3 regions of the Devosia chinhatensis genome follow, and region 3 is predicted to be linked to each of the others. Evidence: riboswitches for the same ligand, from Rfam matches in the RefSeq annotation. Region 3 holds a riboswitch; each other region holds the start of a gene.

Region 1 (4,320 bases), 250 kb from region 3:
GATGGGCCAGGCGATCTCCGAGGGGCTGAGAGTGGCGGTGGCGACCTGATAGAGCAGGGGCTGGAACAGGTGGTGGTTGCGCCGGTCGATGAGGAGAATGTCGACATCGGCGCCCGCAAGCGCCTTGGCCGCTGCCAGACCGCCAAAGCCTCCGCCGACAATCACGACGCGGTGCCTGGGATCTGTCATGACGCTCTCCTTATGGGGGTACGCCGGGCTAGGAAGAAAGCTGCCGGCGCCAGTTCTCGACATAAAGATCGAACCCTGCCGAATGCAGCGGTTCGCATGCGGGAACCTCGCACGCTTCCGAAAGGCCCCCACCGAACAACAGGCTGGCGCCCAGGCTGGTTCCGGTCGAATCCCCGGAGGGCCGGACCGGCACACCGGCAAGACGGGCCAGAGCCTGCCCGAAGAGCCGATTGCGCGCCAGCGGCCCTTCGATGACGATCGACCGCCCCAGCCCGCACAAGTCGAGCGCTTCGCGCGCCATCAGGGCCAGGTAAAGCGAGGCAGCCGCATTGCGCTGGCCCGGCGTCAACGACCCGGAAGCCTGGGTCCAGCCCCCGGTCCTGAGGCCGAAAGGGCCGACCCCCGGCACGAAGCTGGGCAGGGCCATGATGCCGGTGTCGATGACATGAGCAATCTCGGCCTCGGTCGGTGTAACGATCTGGGGCACGAGCAGGTCGAATTCCCGGCCGCCCATGAACCGGGCGGTGGGCACGGGACGGCCATGGGCATCGACATTGGCGAGACTGTCGCGGCGGGGATCGAGCCCGGATGTCTTCCCGCCAAGGGTCATCAGGATGGTCCAGGTGCCGGAAGAGAGAATGGTCTGCGGCCCCGTGTCCCGGCCCAGATGGGGCACGAGCGAGGCGTTCGAATCATGAATGCCGCAGGCAACAGGCAGATCGGCGGCAAGGCCGGTGATAGCCGCGATCTCGGGCAGCAGCGTGCCGATCACCGAGGCCGCAGGCCGCAGCGGCGGGAAGAGGCTGCGCCAGCCCAGCGCATCGACCATGCTGGAGTAATCGCCGCGGTCAGGCGCCCACAGGTCGGTGTGACAGCCGAGCGACGTCACTTCGCTGGCTAGGGTGCCGGTCAGCCGCCAGGCCCAATATTGCGGATAGGGCAGGATGGCCGTAGCCTCGCCGAAGGCGTCTGGAAAGGCACGTGACTGCCAGAACAGCTGCGCACCCCAGTTCAACCCGCCGGGCAGGCGGGGCGACAGGGTTTCGGAAAAATCCGGCCGCACCCGTTCATAGGCCTCCCGGGCCGCATCGGGCACATCGCTCTCATAGTCGAGGACGGGCAGGACGAGGCCCTTGTCATTCACCAGCGCACCGCAGGCGCCATGCGTGGTAATGGAGATGCCGTCAATGCCATGGGTCCGACCCAGGTCGGCAAGCGCCTCGATGATGAAGGCCCAAAGCCGCTCCACATCCATATGAGGATAGGGAATGTCCTCGAGAACGATGTTGGGCGTGGTGCGCGCGCCCCGCTGCACGCCGTCAGCTCTGTCGATCACGACAACCTTGGCATTGGTCTTGCCGATATCGATGACAGCGATGTGGCGCGGCGGTGAAGACGACATTTCTGGCCCCGATGCAGTGCATCCGGCATGTAGCGGATTTCGGGCATCGGCGCCAGAACTGACATGTTAGTGCGGCAAACGGGGCAGTGTGTCTATTTGACGATGAGCACCGGCAGGCTGGAATGGGACAGCACCTCGGACGCCTGGCTGCCCAGAAGCAGCCGACCGAGGCCACGGCGGCCATGCGAGCCCATGACGATGAGGTCGGCGCCCTGTTCCTTGGCGGCATGCAGAATGCCGTCAGCGGCGGTGCTGTTGGAGATATGGAGCGTTGCCAGCGCGACTCCCTTGTCCCTTGCGACCGCCTCTGCGGCGGTGAGGGTGGCGCGCGCCGATTCCGCCTTTGCCTGATCGAGATTGTCGATGACCGAAGAGGTGTCGACCATCATCATCTGGGCGCCCGACGCCACGATGACGGAGGGTTCGGTGATGGTGACGGCGGTGACCTTCGCATTGGTCCCGGCCGCAAGGGCGAGGGCGTGGGTGAGCGCCTTGGTGCTCAATTCCGAGCCGTCGACGGCGCAGATGATGCTTGAATACATGTCGCTTCCCTTCTCTTGTGGACGCTTTTGACCTTAGGGCAACGCGGGCCCACGCGCTTTGATCCAGATCAGGCGCGTGTCGTGTCGAAGGGCGTTGACAAGAGCAGGACGCTGCGGCCATATCGGAATGTCGAAGGTTCCCGACGGGCAAAGGCCTTGAAGGGATCAAAAGGGAACACGGTGCGGCGTACCCATCAGGGACCAAAACCGTGGCTGCCCCCGCAACTGTAAGCGGAGAGCTCTTTCGGAACACCACTGGCCCAAAAGGCTGGGAAGGTCGGAAGCGCGATGACCCGCGAGCCAGGAGACCTGCCATCGACATCAACGAAACCCGGCCGGGGTGTGCCGAGGGGAACGACGATGGCGCATGACGACCATATCATTGCATTTTGCCTGAGCGATCCTATCGCCCCTCCGTGCCTTTTTGGCGGAGGTTCCGATGGAGCTCGCACAACGCCTTGTCGGCACTGAACCGGCGCGTCTCGACGTTGCAGGGCTGAGCTGGGGGCCGCACGGCAAGCCGGGCATCGTAAAGGATGTCAGCTTTGGCGTGGAGCCCGGCCAGATGCTGGCGATCGTCGGTCCCAACGGGGCCGGCAAGTCGAGCCTCTTGCGCTGCCTTTACCGCTTTCACCGACCCTCGGCCGGCACGGTCCGTCTCGACGGCGCCGATATCTGGACACTCAAGCCCAAGGCGCTGGCGCGTCGCGTCGCCACGGTGCTGCAGGAGCAGGCTTCCGATTTCGGCCTTTCGGTCGCCGAGATCATCGAGCTGGGCATGACCCCGCATCTCGACGAACGGACCGGTGCGCCTTCCGACCCGGTCGAGGATGCGCTGACGCTGATGAACCTTGCGGCGTTGGCGGCCCGCGATTTCGGTTCGCTTTCGGGCGGGGAAAAGCAGCGTGTGATGATCGCCCGGGCGCTGGTGCAAAAGCCTGACCTGCTCATTCTCGACGAGCCCACCAACCATCTCGATATCCGCCACCAGCTCGAAGTGCTCGAATTGCTGGCGAGCCTCGACATCACCGTCATCGTGTCGCTGCATGACCTGGCGCTGGCCTGTGCCCATGCCGATCGGGTCCTGGTGCTGCAGGACGGTCGGGCCGTGCAGTTCGGCACCCCGCTGGACGCCCTGACGCCCGAGATCATCCGCCACACTTTCGCGGTCGAGACAGCCATCGACAGCCACCCGGCCACCGGGCGTCCCCGCTTTTCCTTTCACCTGAACCTGCCAAAACCATGAGGGATATATCCATGCGTCTTCTCGCCGTCCTTGCGGTCTCGACCGCCCTTTGCGTGCTTCCCGCCTCAGCCTCCGACTTTCCCGTGACCGTGCAGAGCTGCGACCGCGAGGTGACCTTCGAGGCCGCGCCGCAACGCGCCATCTCCAATGACGTCAATCTTACCGAGATGATGCTGGCGCTGGGCCTGACCGGGCACATGGTTGGCTATACGGGTGTCTCGGACTGGAAGACGCTGGACGAGACGCTGCGCGCGGGCGTGGGCCAGTTGCCCGAATTGTCGAGCAATTATCCGACCAAGGAAGTGCTGCTCGGCGCGGATGCCGACTTCTTCTTCGCCGGCTGGAATTACGGCATGCGGGTGGGCGGGGAAGTGACGCCCGATACGCTGGGCGAATTCGACATCGCCGTCTACGAGCTGACGGAAAGCTGCATTCACATCATGGACAAGCCCAAGGCTTCCATCGACGATATGTATAACGACCTGCTCAATCTGGGCCGCATCTTCGGCGTTGCCGAGACGGCGCAGGCGCTGGTCGATGGCTACAAGGACGATCTGGCGGACTTTACTGCCAGCCTGCCGGCGCTCGAGGAGGACGTGGCGGTCTTCGTCTACGATTCGGGTGAGAACAAGCCCTTCACCGCCGGCCGCTATGGCATGCCGACGGCCCTGATCGAGGCGGCAGGCGGCACCAATATCATGGACGACGTGGAGTCCAGCTGGGTCGAGATCGGCTGGGAGCCGGTGATCGAGCGCAATCCGGAGGTGATCGTCATTGTCGATTATGGCAGCGTCACTGCCGAGCAGAAGGCCGACTTCATGCGCAGCAATCCGGCCTTCAAGGATATTCCGGCGGTGGTGAACGACCGCTTCGTCGTCCTGCCCTATGTCGAGGCGACGCCCGGCCCGCGCAATGTCGCCGCCATCAAGACCCTCGCCGCC
Region 2 (4,320 bases), 200 kb from region 3:
GCCGCCCCGGCAGTCGTCGCGTCGACCAAGCCGGTCCATTCTCTGGTGTCTGCGGTGATGGGCGATGTGGCAGTGCCCGATCTTATCGTGCGGGGGTCGGCCTCGCCGCACAATTATTCCCTCCGTCCCTCCGATGCCGCCGCCCTCGAAAGCGCCGACATCGTCTTCTGGACCGGCCATGGCATGGAATTGTTCCTCGCTGATGCGCTCGATACGCTGTCCGGCGGGGCAGAGGTGGTCGAACTGGCCGAGGCGCCGGGCATTACGCTGCTGCCCGTCCGCGAAGGCGGCGCCTTCGAAGCCCATTCCCATGGCGAAGACGCCCATGATCACGACCATGACCATGACCACGATAACGACCATGACCTTGACCACGATCACGATCATGCGCACGATCACGACCACGACGATCATGCCGGCCACGATCACGGCGAAGGGGACATGCATTTCTGGCTCGACCCGGAAAATGCCAAGCTCATGGTCACCCAGATCGCTGCAACGCTGTCCGCGGCCGATCCGGAAAACGCGGCCACCTACCAGGCCAATGCCGAAGCCGAGCAGGTCCGGCTCGACGCGCTCACCGCCGAGCTGGGCGACACCCTTGCCCCCATCGCCGGCAAGCCCTTCATTGTCTTCCACGACGCCTATCAATATTTCGAAGCCCGCTTCGGCCTCGAGGTCGCCGGTACCGTCACGGTCTCGCCTGAGGCGATGCCCGGCGCCGCCCGCATCGACCAGTTGCGGGCGAGGGTCAGCGAGCTGGGCGCCACCTGCGTTTTCGCAGAGCCCAATTTCGAGCCGGCCATCGTCCGCACCATCGTCGAGGGCACCGAGGCCAGTGCCGGCGTGCTCGATCCTGAAGGCGCGGCCCTCACCGAGGGGCCGAATCTTTATCCCGAACTCCTGCGCGGCCTTGCCAGCGGCCTGCTGGACTGCCTGGGCTGATCCCGCAACGGGGGCGCGCCAGGCGTGCCCCTATTTCAACGGGCCCTTGAAGATGAAGAAGGCGCCAAGGGCAATCAGCGCAAAGCCGATACCGTGGTTCCAGGTCAGCTTCTCGCCCAGGTAGAACACCGCGAACAAGACGAAGACCGAGAGGGAAATGACCTCCTGGATGGTCTTGAGCTCGGCCCCCGAATAGACGCCATAGCCGATGCGGTTGGCGGGCACGGCCAGCCAATATTCGAAAAAGGCGATGGCCCAGCTGATCAGCACCACCACCCACAGCGCCGCGCTGGGAAACTTGAGGTGCCCGTACCAGGCGAAGGTCATGAAAAGATTGGACGCGATCAGCAGCCCGATCGGGGCGAGAGTGGCGAAATTGAAGCCCATGGCAGCACCGGATGAAAGAACCGGCCCTGCCGGCCGGCTCTTTTATCATTCCGCCAAGCCAGCGGAAGCGGGATTTTCGCCTCAGCGCCCCTTTGTGGGTCGCTCGAGCGAGAAGATGTCGTCGCTGACCCCATCCATCTTCTTGCGCACCAGCGCCTGCGCGTCGTGCAGCCCGGCATTGTAGAAATAATTGCCCATCTTTTCGGCAAAGAACGCCATCAGCATTTCCGCCGGAATGGCGCCGATCGTGCTGTCCAGTTCCTCGCGGAAATAGTCCTGGATGTCGGCAACGATGGCCTTGGTTTCGTCGCGATCGAACGTGATGGGCTTCATGGTGACAATCCTCTTGCGGAACGGCGGAGACCGAAGCGCGATCGCGCCGGCGACGAAAGCGTGCGGGCCCGTTCATACCCCGAGTCGCCGATTGCGGGGCGCTCCGGCTTGCGACATTATGCGCCTGCCCGAGGAGGAAATGACCATGCGTGCCCGCCTGTCGCTTGCCATGCTGAGCCTTGCCCTTGTCGCCGCGCCGGCCCTGGCCGGGGATGCGCCCGTCGAGCCGGTGCAATGTGCGGGGATCTTCGGCCCCGATAGTAGCGAGAGCCTCCTGCGCGATACGTTTGGCGACGACAATGTGGTCACCGGCATCGTGCCGGGCCCCGAGGGCACCGAATTGCTGGCCACCACCATCTTTCCCGACGATCCCGATCGTCGCATGGAATTCGGCTGGTTCGACGAGCAGAACCTCGCCCGGCTCAATTATGTCGAGCTCTCTCCCAGCCAGGCCGGCCCACAGGGCGTGCGCATCGGCATGAGCGTGGCCGAAGTCGAGGCTCTCAATGGCCAGCCGTTCGCCGTGGGCGGCTTCTGGTGGGATTATGGCGGCTATGCGATCATCGATGACGGAGCCCTGGCGGGCGTGCTGGAAGGGGGCTGCTATCTCTCCATCCGCTTCGCCCCCGCCGAGGATTACCCCCAGGACATTGACGTGACGCCCGTAGCCGGCGAGGTGCAGGTGCCCAGCGCCGATCCGCTGCTCGCAACGCTCGATACCCGGGTCCAAGTGCTGACCATCGGCTATCCCTGGCCCGAGGATCTGCCGCAGCCCCAATATTGACCCCACGGCCATCGAGGGCGTAAAGCTCTTCATGTGACGGTTCCCCGCGCGCCAGGCGCAACGGGATCAAAAGGGAACACGGTGCGGCGTACCCATCAGGGACCAAGACCGTGGCTGCCCCCGCAACTGTAAGCGGCGGGCGCTCTCGAAAGCCACTGCGCATCCTTTGAGAGCGCGGGAAGGTGAGAGCGCTGCATTCGCCGCGAGCCAGGAGACCTGCCGGCACATCGGGGCACCATGCCCCACCTGTTCACGGCTGTCGGGCGGACGGCGGGCAGTGCTGGCAGCGCTTCGGCTGCCCTGCGCGCGCGTCCGTTTTGCCCCAAGGATTGTAGAGGCGAGCGCGCATGACCACCAAGATCCCCACCACCGTCATCACCGGCTTTCTGGGCGCCGGCAAGACCACCCTCGTGCGTCACATGCTGGCCCATGCCCCCAAGGGCAAGCGCATCGCGCTCATCATCAACGAATTCGGCGATCTTGGTGTCGACAAGGATATTCTCGCCGGTTGCGGCGACGAAACCTGCCGCGAGGAGGACATGGTCGAGCTCTCCAATGGCTGTATCTGCTGCACCGTGGCCGATGAGTTCATTCCCACCATGCAGGCGCTCCTCGCCCGCCCCGAAAAGTTCGATCACATCGTCATCGAAACGTCGGGTCTTGCCTTGCCCCAGCCGCTGATCCGCGCCTTCAACTGGCCCGAGATCAAGGCCCAGGTCACTATCGATGGCGTCGTCACCGTAGCCGATGCCGCAGCTTTGGCCGAGGGTCGTTTCGCCTCCGATGAAGCCGCCGTCGATGCCCAGCGCCGCCAGGACGAGATGCTCGACCACGAAACCCCGCTGGGCGAGCTTTTCGAGGACCAGCTCTCCGCCGCCGACATGGTCATCATCAACAAGACCGACCTCGTCGATCCGGCCCTGCTCGAAAAGGTCGAGCAGAATATCCGCGCCGAACTGCGCCCCGGCGTCGGCATTGTCCGCGCCGCCAATGGCCACGTCGATGTCACCGCCCTTCTGGGCATGGGCATGGAATCGGAAGGCGACATCGACAACCGCCCCAGCCATCACGAGCTCGAACATGGCGGCGAGACCCACGAACACGACGATTTCGACAGCTTCTCGCTCAATCTGGCCGCGGTCGAGGGCAAGGAACACCTGCTCGCCACCATCGAAACGGCGATAAAGTCCCATGACATCCTGCGCCTCAAGGGGTTCGCCGCCATTCCCGGCGCTGCGGCCCGCCTCGCCATCCAGGCCGTCGGTCCGCGCGTCACCGCCTATTTCGACCGCCCCTGGAAGCCGGGCGAAACGCGCGAGACCAATCTCGTCGTGATCGGGGAAAGCCCGCTCGACCGGGATGCGATCACCGCCAGCCTCCGCCGCGCCGAACCTGTCCCGGCCTAGGACCCTGCGCATGGTTCGCATGCAGCGCCCCCACCTCAACCCTTGCCCCGGCTTCCCGGGGAGGCTGGGTGGGGACGCGTCCTGTTGGAGAAACCAGATCTGATGCACCTGCTCTCCGCCCAGGCCGGCGCCATCCAGCAGGAGGGCGAGGCCATCGATCTGGCCCAGACGCCGGGCGATTATGTCTTCGCCTCCTCCGCCGACAGCGAGCTGGCCATGCTGGCTGCCGCTGCCGACCGGGCAGGACAGGATGGCCTGCGTCTCGCCAATATCCTGCGCCTCTCCAACAACCTGTCGGTCGACATGTGGCTGGAGCAGACCGTCTCCAAGGCGCGCCTCGTCGTCCTGCGCCTCATCGGGGGGATCTCCTATTTCCAATATGGTGTCGATGAGCTGACTGCCCTCTGTGCCAATCGCGCCATTCCCCTGGTGCTGATCCCCGGCGACGCCAATCCCGACCCGATC
Region 3 (4,320 bases):
CGCGCCGATGATGCCACCCAGCATGATGCCGACCAGCGGCACCAGCATCACGTCGCGCAGCGGAACGGCCCGAAGGATGCGCAGGAACAGCGCCGTCCCGGCCAGTGCGAACCCGGCGGAAATCAGCATTTTGCCCATCAGTGGCCAACCGGGCACGAAAACCGCGGCAACGAGAAAGCCGAGACTGGCGGACTCGGTGGTGCCCGCTGTGGATGGTTCGACGAAGCGGTTGCGCACGACCATCTGCATGACGAGGCCGGCTATGGCCATGGAAGAACCGGCCAGGATGATCGCCAGCGTGCGCGGGATGCGGCTGATCAGCAGCACCTGCATCGGCCGATCTTGCGGCGATGTCGAGAGCAAGGCGTCAAGCGAGACGTCGCTGACGCCGACAAAAAGGCTCGTCACCGCCAACAGCAGCGTCACAACGATGGCGAGGATGAGAAGGCGCAACAGCCAGCCCTAGATCAGAAGACCCGGGCATCTGGCGATGCCCGGGCGAGTTGGATTGAGCCGATTAGGCGTTGAGGCCAGCTAGAACCTGGTCGAGCAGCAGCATGACGCCCTGGTAGCCATGCATGGTGATGTAGGCGGCCTGCGGGTCGAGATAGATGATGTGCCCTTCCTGGGCAGCCTTGGTCTGATTGACCAGCTCGTTGTCGAGCAGGGCTGCGGCGGCGCCCGCCGTTTCGCCGGTGCCTGCGTCGCGGTCGACAACAAAGAGCCAATCGGGATTGGTTTCGAGGATGAACTCCATCGAAATGCCATCGCCACCATGGTCGCCGTCTTCGACATCGGCCATGGCCGAAGGAATGCCGAGCTGGTTATGGATCCAGGCGACGCGTGAGTCCGGGCCATAGACGCCGACATTGCCGGCATTGGTCACGATAACAAGCGCATTGCCCTTGTCGGCGGCGGCGGCCTTTACCTCTTCGACCTTCGCGTCGAGCGCAGCATTGAGTTGCTCAGCTTCAGCTTGCCTGCCGAAGATATCGCCGAGCTTGACGAGATTGGCTTTGATGCCGCCAAGGATATCGGAATTGTCGGCCAGCGACATGTCGATCGTCGGCAGAATGTCCTTTGCAGTGCCGTAAGCTTCGGCAGACCGAGCCGAAACGAAGTAGACGTCGGATTCAGACGCCGCGATGCCCTCGAAATCGGGCTCGAACAGCGAACCGAGCTGGAGATATTCAGCCGGTACCTTGTCGGCAAGGTAGCCAGGGACATTGCTCGAGGGGGCACCCGCAACGTCGATCCCCAGTGCATTGAGATTGTCGAAGGTCGCCCAATCCTGCACCAGTACCTTGGCCGGGACGCCCGACAAGGTGGTTTCACCTTGAGCGTGGTTGACCACGATGTCCTGAGCATGGGTTGGCGTCGCGAAAGCGACTGCGGCAAGGGCAGCAAGCCAGACTGATTTCATGAGCCGTTCTCCTGTAGCCAGAACGATCTATCTAACATGATATTCAGAATCAAGTTTTCTTCATGCGACATTTACGTGCTTTAGCGGGCTTCAGTTCTGGAGGACCGCGGTCTCCAACTCGGGCCAAGTTCATGAACGATCTACGCCAAATCATTTGGCTCACCGAACCTGCTGCTTCTGCCCTGTGAAAAATGCGGGCGGCGCATGACGCTTCCCTTGCGCTCAAGGCAGCGGCAGCTTTCAGGGTGTCCTGTCGTGATGACCGAATGACCGAAATGGGGTCGGCAGCTGCCAGGCAGAAACGCGCCCCATTTCGGCCGCTGAGACCGCGGTACTGATTTCCCGAAACCTGCCAGTCCGCTTTGGCCGCCGCGACGGCTGAATTGGGGTGACTAGCGGTCAGTCCGGTCATGAGGTGCTAACGACTGATCCGCGAAAATAATGGGCATTCAGGTGCCTTGAATTCAGCGCCAGAATCGGGGAGCTTTGACTCGCTTTCGGTTCCGCCATATCGCGCGGATTAAAAGGGAACACGGTGCGGATTACCCATCAAGGGCCAAAACCGTGGCTGCCCTCGCAACTGTAAGCGGCAAGTGACCAGCACATCGCCACTGACCTTGACGGGTTGGGAAGGCTGCCGGGAACGACAGAGCCGCGAGCCAGGAGACCTGCCAGAGCGCAAGACCATGTAGCCGGGCGAGGTGTCCTGGCAGGGAGCGCGTTTTGAAACCAGGCACGGATTCCGTGGCATTGGCGACATGCAGGCCTTCTCCCGACCGGAGAAGGCGAAATGCTTCGACCTGATGCCGTTATTGTTTGCATTTCCCAGCAGCATCTGAACGCCGCGCGGCAGCGCGAGCTTTCCGCACTCGTGTCCGAGGCTTCGCCGGTTCCGGCGCGCATGGTACGGCTCGAGGGCACCGGCCCGCATCTGGGCGATGCGCTGGATGAACTGGTGGCAGCGGGCCACCGCAGCATTCTCGTGCAGCCGCTCGGGCTACCCTTTTCGAAGAGTCTCGCGGCGTGGCTGCCGGGCGTGCTGGCGCACTGGCGGCAGGAGCGGCAGTGGCCGGATGTAACTCTGCTGATTGGGCCCGACCAGGCGATAAACGACGACACTATCCGTCGCATCGTCAGTGCGGCCGTAGCGGCGGATAATGCCGAGTTGATTGCGGAGACGCAGAAGCCCAGCCTCGGCAAGCCGGGCTGGAACCAGCCGCCGTCATTTCGGCATCACCTGATCGTCTGCACCGGCCCCCGTTGCCACTTTCGCGGCGCCCCGAACCTGAAGCTCGCGCTCAGCGAGGAACTCACCCGCGTCGGTCTCGGCGGCGAATGTCTCGTCGCCACCTCGGGCTGCCTCTACCCCTGCAATCAGGGTCCGCTGCTCGCCGCCTATCCACGCGGCGAATGGTACCGGCTGCTCGACCGCGAGGCTGTCGCCCGCTTCGTCGAGACCGTCATCGGCCGCGGCAACCCGGTCCCCGAACTCCTCGTCCACCGCGTCGCGCCGCTCGACGCCCCGGCCGACGTCACCCCTTTTAAAGGAGAAAACGAATGAAGCTCAAATCCCTCTTGGCCGCAGCGCTGCTCGCCACGCTGCCGGCCCTCGCGGTCGCGCAGTCGACGACCTATCCGCTGACTATCCAGAACGGCGAAAACACACTGGTGTTCGAAAAGGCGCCCGAACGCGCCGTGACCCTCAATGGTCATGTCACCGAGCTGGCATTGTCGCTGGGGCTGGCGCCGAAAATGGTCGGCACTGCCTATCTCAACCACCCGATCCTGCCTGAGCTCAAGGCCGACTACGACAGTATACCGATCCTTTCGGACGGCACTGGCTCGCGGGCACTTGAAGTGGTGCTCGGTACCAATGCCGACTTCGCCTTCGGTCGCCTCAGTGCCTTCCGCGACACCGCAGTGGCGCCGGTCGAAAAGCTCAAGGAACTCGGGATCAACGCCTATGCGGTCAAGGGCACCTTGATCAAGGGTGCCACCATGGCGGACGTCTACACGGACATCACCAACCTAGGGCTAATCTTCGACATTCAGCCGGCCGCGACGGCGCTGATCAACAAGATCAAAGGCGAAATCGCCGAAGTTGCTGACCTCATTGCGGCGGCGGGCAAGCCGAAGGTGAGAGTGCTGGTGTATGACAGCGGCGAGGACGCGATCTACACCACCGGCAAGGCGCTGCAAACCCATCTCATCGAACTGGCGGGCGGCGAGAACGTCTTCGCTGATCTCGAGGAGACCTGGTCGGATGTGAGCTGGGAAGAAGCCGTTGCCCGCGCGCCGGACGTGATCGTCATCAACGATTACGGTCAGACCAGCGCCGAGGACAAGATCGCGCTGCTCAAGGACAACCCGGCGCTGGCCAGCGTACCGGCGATCCAGAACGACCGCTTCGTCGTGCTGCCGCTGCCGTCGGCCTTCGAGGGTGTCCGCAATCCCGATGCGGTCCGCACTTTGGCGGCCGGATTCTATCCGGACCTGTTCCAGTGACCGCTCTTGCATCCGACGCTCCCGCCCGGACACGCTCGTCTTGGCAGGAGCACCTCCGCGACCTGCCGCTGCCGCTGGTCAGCGCCGTGCTGGCGGCTGGCCTTGTGCTGTCGCTGACGCTTGCGGTCACCATCGGGCCGGTGGACCTCTCCATGCGGACAGTGTGGCAGATCGCTTTCGCCAAGCTCACCGGCACCAGCGGGAACTGGACAGGCGCGCAGGAGAACATCGTCTGGATGTTGCGCTTCCCGCGCGTGCTGCTGGCGGCAGTGGTCGGCGGCGGGCTGGCTGCGGTCGGCGTCGCCATGCAGGCGGTGGTGCGCAACCCCCTGGCCGACCCCTACGTACTCGGCATCTCGTCGGGCGCCTCGGTGGGCGCAGTGCTGGTGCTA

The links. Region 3 has a riboswitch for cobalamin ahead of VE26_RS02130 ((2Fe-2S) ferredoxin domain-containing protein). Riboswitches for the same ligand answer to the same signal wherever they lie in the genome.
Region 1: linked by a shared signal. The riboswitch ahead of VE26_RS03310 (ABC transporter ATP-binding protein) and the one ahead of VE26_RS02130 ((2Fe-2S) ferredoxin domain-containing protein) in region 3 are both predicted to bind cobalamin.
Region 2: linked by a shared signal. The riboswitch ahead of cobW (cobalamin biosynthesis protein CobW) and the one ahead of VE26_RS02130 ((2Fe-2S) ferredoxin domain-containing protein) in region 3 are both predicted to bind cobalamin.

The regions. Positions count from the first base shown of each region.
Region 1 is NZ_JZEY01000054.1:667,410-671,729, forward strand. Features, by position in the region: gene VE26_RS03295 (NAD(P)/FAD-dependent oxidoreductase) at 1-189, opposite strand, end outside; gene VE26_RS03300 (FGGY-family carbohydrate kinase) at 218-1,591, opposite strand; gene VE26_RS03305 (universal stress protein) at 1,684-2,133, opposite strand; cobalamin riboswitch at 2,251-2,464, shown strand; gene VE26_RS03310 (ABC transporter ATP-binding protein) at 2,573-3,379, shown strand; gene VE26_RS03315 (ABC transporter substrate-binding protein) at 3,391-4,320, shown strand, end outside.
Region 2 is NZ_JZEY01000054.1:213,011-217,330, forward strand. Features, by position in the region: gene VE26_RS01195 (zinc ABC transporter substrate-binding protein) at 1-945, shown strand, start outside; gene VE26_RS01200 (DMT family protein) at 976-1,332, opposite strand; gene VE26_RS01205 (DUF2164 domain-containing protein) at 1,414-1,665, opposite strand; gene VE26_RS01210 (hypothetical protein) at 1,805-2,449, shown strand; cobalamin riboswitch at 2,470-2,687, shown strand; gene cobW (cobalamin biosynthesis protein CobW) at 2,797-3,855, shown strand; gene cobN (cobaltochelatase subunit CobN) at 3,958-4,320, shown strand, end outside.
Region 3 is NZ_JZEY01000054.1:414,141-418,460, reverse strand. Features, by position in the region: gene VE26_RS02140 (ABC transporter permease) at 1-453, opposite strand, end outside; gene VE26_RS02135 (siderophore ABC transporter substrate-binding protein) at 518-1,423, opposite strand; cobalamin riboswitch at 1,905-2,113, shown strand; gene VE26_RS02130 ((2Fe-2S) ferredoxin domain-containing protein) at 2,214-2,984, shown strand; gene VE26_RS02125 (ABC transporter substrate-binding protein) at 2,981-3,928, shown strand; gene VE26_RS02120 (FecCD family ABC transporter permease) at 3,925-4,320, shown strand, end outside.